2 regions of the Dorea acetigenes genome follow, and region 1 is predicted to be linked to the other one. Evidence: predicted binding sites of a transcription regulator. Region 1 holds the regulator's gene; the other holds the start of a gene.
What was found. Region 1 encodes HrcA, which represses chaperone genes, less so after heat shock. Its sites were predicted from a motif close to TGTTAGCACTCNNNNNNNNNGAGTGCTAACA; they were not measured.

Region 1 (2,408 bases):
ATTATATGACAGAAACGACAGGCATATTGGATTCAAAAGCAATTCGTATATATAAAGAACATTTTCGTGATTATTCTGAGTTTGAAGATTTTCATAGAATACGGCAAACAGAATTATTTTTAGATTATTCGGATGATGTGAAATTGCAATATATGGAGCTTGCATTATATATTGCAGAAAAGTTATATGAAGAAAAGAAGCTGACGTTATTGCATCAGGTATTTGAAGAAAAGGAAAACAGGAAAGAGTACATAAAAAGATTGTGCGAGAAATTAAAAATAGGTGTACGAAGAGCAGAAAAATTGTGTACGGATGTTTATAATAAAGTGGATAGTGGATAGATAGGTACAGGGGAAATGACAGTTGGGTACACCACAAATGTTAATTGGGGACGTAGTAAAGCGTCGCTTTACTACGTCCCCAATTAACAAAATAAAAAAAATATAAACAGTGTTGACAAATGAAAGCAGTAGTGCTAAATTAATAGTCGTAAAGATTAGCACTCGGATTAAATGAGTGCTAACAGAAAGAAGAAGGAGGCGAAGAGATGCAGGCGAAAGACCAGCTGGGTGAGAGAAAGATGAAAATATTACACGCAATCATCCAGACATATTTGGAAACAGGCGAGCCGGTAGGTTCAAGAACCATTTCCAAATATACGGATTTGAATCTGAGTTCTGCTACCATCAGAAATGAGATGGCGGATCTGGAAGAGCTTGGCTATATTCTACAGCCTCACACATCCGCAGGGCGGATTCCTTCTGACAAAGGTTACCGGTTATATGTAGATATGCTGATGGAGGAGAAGGAGCAGGAGCTCAATGAGATGCAGGAACAGATGCTTGAGAAGGCAGATAAGATGGAACTTCTTCTGAAGCAGGCAGCAAAGGTTCTCGCGAACAACACCAATTATGCTACAATGATTTCGACTCCCATGAACAGTGCTAATAAGATTAAGTTTATTCAGCTTTCACAGGTTGATGAAGAGCAGATTATTGCAGTGATCGTGCTGGGAGGCAATGTGATTAAGAACAAAATCATTACCGTAGGCGAAGAGCTTAGCAGTGAAAATCTTCTCAAGCTGAATATGTTGCTGAATACCACACTTAATGGTATGTCCATAGAAGAGATTAATCTGGGGCTGATTGCAAGGCTGAAGGAGCAGGCAGGGATTCACAGTAAGGTAATTAGTAATGTGTTGGATGCTGTGGCTGATGCTATCCAGATCGACGAGGATATGCAGATCTACACCAGCGGGGCGACCAATATTTTCAAATATCCGGAACTTTCGGATAAGCAGAGTGCGCAGGAAATCATCAGTGCATTTGAAGAGAAGCAGCAGCTTACCGAACTGGTGACACAGACACTGTCACAGGAAGAGAATACCGGAATTCAGGTATATATCGGAGATGAGACACCGGTTCAGACCATGAAAGACTGCAGCGTTGTAACTGCAACTTATGAATTGGGAGATGGTATGAAGGGAACAATTGGTATTATCGGACCGAAGCGGATGGATTATGAACATGTATTAAAATCGCTGAAGCATTTGCAGAATGAGCTGGATGCGATTTTCCATAAAAAAGTGTAAGAAAGGTGGAAGGACCCTTGGATAAAAATCAGGAAATGAATCAGGAGAAGAGTCAGGAAGAGATGGTGAAAGAAGCCGTCGAAGAGGCGAAGAAAGCAGCGCAGCAGGAAAATGCTGAGAAGACTCCGGCTGAGGAAGAGACTGGCGCAGAGACGGCAGAGGATGTCCCGGAGGACGGACAGGAGCCTGAGGATGGTTCTGAGGAAGAACCGTCAGAGGATGGACAGAAAAAGAACAAGTTTTTCGGGAAAAAGAATAAAAAAGATAAGAAAGATGAGAAAATAGAAGAGCTGACGGATAAACTTACCCGTCAGATGGCAGAGTTTGATAACTTCCGCAAGCGTACAGAAAGGGAGAAGTCCCAGATGTACGAAGTAGGGGCGAAAGATATCATAGAAAAGATTCTTCCGGTTGTAGACAATTTTGAGAGAGGGCTTGCAGCGGTGGCCGGAGAAGAAAAAGAAAATCCATTCGTTCAGGGAATGGAGAAGGTTTATAAGCAGCTTATGACGACACTGGAAGAGGCAGGCGTAAAGCCCATAGAGGCTGTCGGTCAGGAATTTAATCCTGATTTCCACAATGCAGTTATGCATGTGGAAGATGAGAGCTTCGGGGAAAATATCGTAGCCGAAGAATTCCAAAAAGGATATATGTATCGTGACTCCGTAGTGAGACACAGTATGGTCAAGGTTGCGAATTAATATTGGTAATTTAAATTCATTATAGGAGGAATAGAATCATGGGAAAAATAATTGGTATTGACTTAGGTACAACAAATAGCTGTGTTGCCGTTATGGAAGGCGGACAGCCGGTAGTC
Region 2 (2,408 bases), on a different contig from region 1:
TGAAGAATGCGGACGGAATATGGTTATCAAATATGGCCCTCATGGAAAATTCCTTGCCTGTCCCGGATTCCCGGAATGCAGAAATACGAAGCCGTATCTGGAAAAAATCGGTGTTTCCTGTCCGAAATGTGGAAAAGATATTGTGCTCCGTAAGACAAAAAAGGGAAGAAAGTATTATGGGTGTGAAGATAATCCCGATTGTGATTTTATGTCCTGGCAGAAACCGGCGGAAGAGAAATGTCCGAAGTGTGGAGGTTATATGGTAATGAAGGGCAATAAGTTAGTATGCGGGGATGCGCAGTGCGGCTATGTTTTTGTTAAATAAATGAAAAAAAGTGAAAATCTATTGAAATTGTTAGAATTGTATGATAATATAACAATTAAAAATGGAGGAATAGAAAATGAGCGTACAGTTATTAGATAAAACTAGGAAAATCAACAAATTACTTCACAATAACAATTCCAGCAAAGTGGTTTTTAATGATATTTGTGCGGTATTAACGGAAATTCTGGATTCTAATGTATTAGTGGTCAGCAAAAAGGGGAAAGTGCTGGGTATCAGTAAGTGCGATAGGGTTAGACCGATTCACGAATTGATTGGCGGAGAAGTAGGGATTCATATTGATGAAATGTTGAATGAGCGGCTTCTTGGGATTTTGTCAACAAAAGAGAATGTTAATCTGGAGACCCTTGGGTTTTCACCGGAAACGGTGAAAGGCTATCAGGCAATTATTACTCCGATAGATATTGCAGGAGAGAGGCTGGGTACATTATTTATTTACAAAGAAGAAGCCGGATATGAAATTGACGATATTATTTTAAGTGAATATGGAACAACGGTAGTAGGGCTTGAGATGCTTCGCTCTGTAAATGAGGAAAATGCGGAAGAGACAAGGAAGGAACATATTGTCCAGTCTGCTATCAGCACGCTTTCTTTCTCTGAACTGGAAGCGATCATCCACATTTTTGATGAACTGGAAGGTACAGAAGGAATTTTGGTAGCAAGTAAGATTGCGGACAGAGTGGGAATTACCCGTTCGGTTATTGTTAATGCGCTCCGTAAGTTTGAGAGTGCCGGTGTGATTGAGTCCAGGTCTTCCGGTATGAAGGGAACATATATTAAAGTGGTAAATGACTACGTATTTACAGAGTTGGATAAGATCAAAGAAGAACGCAAAAAATAAATCGTAGAAAGGGCATCGTAAGGATGCCCTTCTTTTTGAAAGGAGAGCGGAAGATGCATGAAGGATGTTCAGTAGAATTACGAGAAAAAAAGGCATTTCTTATGGATGAAGAACTCAGCAGAAAAGTTTTTGACTGCAAGATAAAAAAATATAACGAAAATGATGATGAGATCTGCCTTCTCCTGAATAATGCACAGCTTCCCGAAATCTCTCTGGATGCTGAATACGAATGCAGAATCCGGGGAGCGGAAGGAGTGACGATATGTCTGGGCAGGGTTTTGGAGAGATATATAAATAAAAAAGGAAATCATCTCCGGTTCCGGATAGAAAATGGATTTTATAAAAATAATCTAAACTAAAACAAAGGGTGTTGACAAAGTAAATTGAGAGTGCTATTTTATATCTAGAGTTTTTTAGCACTCTCTTTTTATGAGTGCTAACAAAATAGATATTATTAAAAGGAGGAACCAGATATGAAATTAGTACCATTGGGAGACAGAGTCGTGTTAAAACAGTTGGAGGCTGAAGAGACTACAAAATCCGGAATTGTATTACCAGGGCAGACAAAAGAGAAACCGCAGCAGGCAGAAATTATTGCTGTCGGACCTGGTGGAATTGTTGATGGAAAAGAGATAGAGATGAATGTGGAAAAAGGACAGAAGGTTATTTTTTCAAAATATGCAGGAACAGAAGTAGAAGCAGATGACGAGACCTATATCATTGTAAGACAGAGTGATATTCTTGCAATTGTTGAAGAATAGAGAAGAATCGGTAAAGAAATTAAGGAGGTAATCTTATTATGGCAAAGGAAATTAAATACGGAGATGAAGCCAGGGCAGCTCTTGAGGCAGGAGTAAATCAGCTGGCTGATACAGTAAGAGTAACACTTGGACCAAAAGGACGTAATGTGGTTCTTGATAAATCATTTGGCGCACCGCTGATTACAAATGATGGTGTTACTATTGCAAAAGAGATTGAATTGGAAGATGCATTTGAAAATATGGGAGCACAGTTAATTCGTGAAGTGGCTTCCAAGACCAATGATGTAGCAGGAGACGGTACTACGACAGCTACTGTGCTTGCACAGGCTATGGTGCACGAAGGAATGAAGAATCTGGCCGCCGGTGCAAATCCAATTGTTCTTCGTAAAGGTATGAAGAAGGCTACGGATGCAACCGTGGAAGCGATTAAGAAGATGTCAAGCAAAGTAACGGGCAGAGAGCA

Region 2: a site for HrcA is predicted at 1,596-1,626, ahead of OCV99_RS04140 (co-chaperone GroES). Genes of this name have one in related genera too.

What each region holds. Positions count from the first base shown of each region.
Region 1 covers NZ_JAOQJU010000007.1:106,955-109,362, reverse strand. Annotated here, with positions in the region: gene OCV99_RS08235 (transposase) at 1-341, shown strand, start outside; gene hrcA (heat-inducible transcriptional repressor HrcA) at 548-1,591, shown strand; gene grpE (nucleotide exchange factor GrpE) at 1,627-2,292, shown strand; gene dnaK (molecular chaperone DnaK) at 2,331-2,408, shown strand, end outside.
Region 2 covers NZ_JAOQJU010000002.1:340,348-342,755, reverse strand. Annotated here, with positions in the region: gene topA (type I DNA topoisomerase) at 1-325, shown strand, start outside; gene codY (GTP-sensing pleiotropic transcriptional regulator CodY) at 402-1,184, shown strand; gene OCV99_RS04145 (hypothetical protein) at 1,238-1,543, shown strand; gene OCV99_RS04140 (co-chaperone GroES) at 1,658-1,945, shown strand; gene groL (chaperonin GroEL) at 1,984-2,408, shown strand, end outside.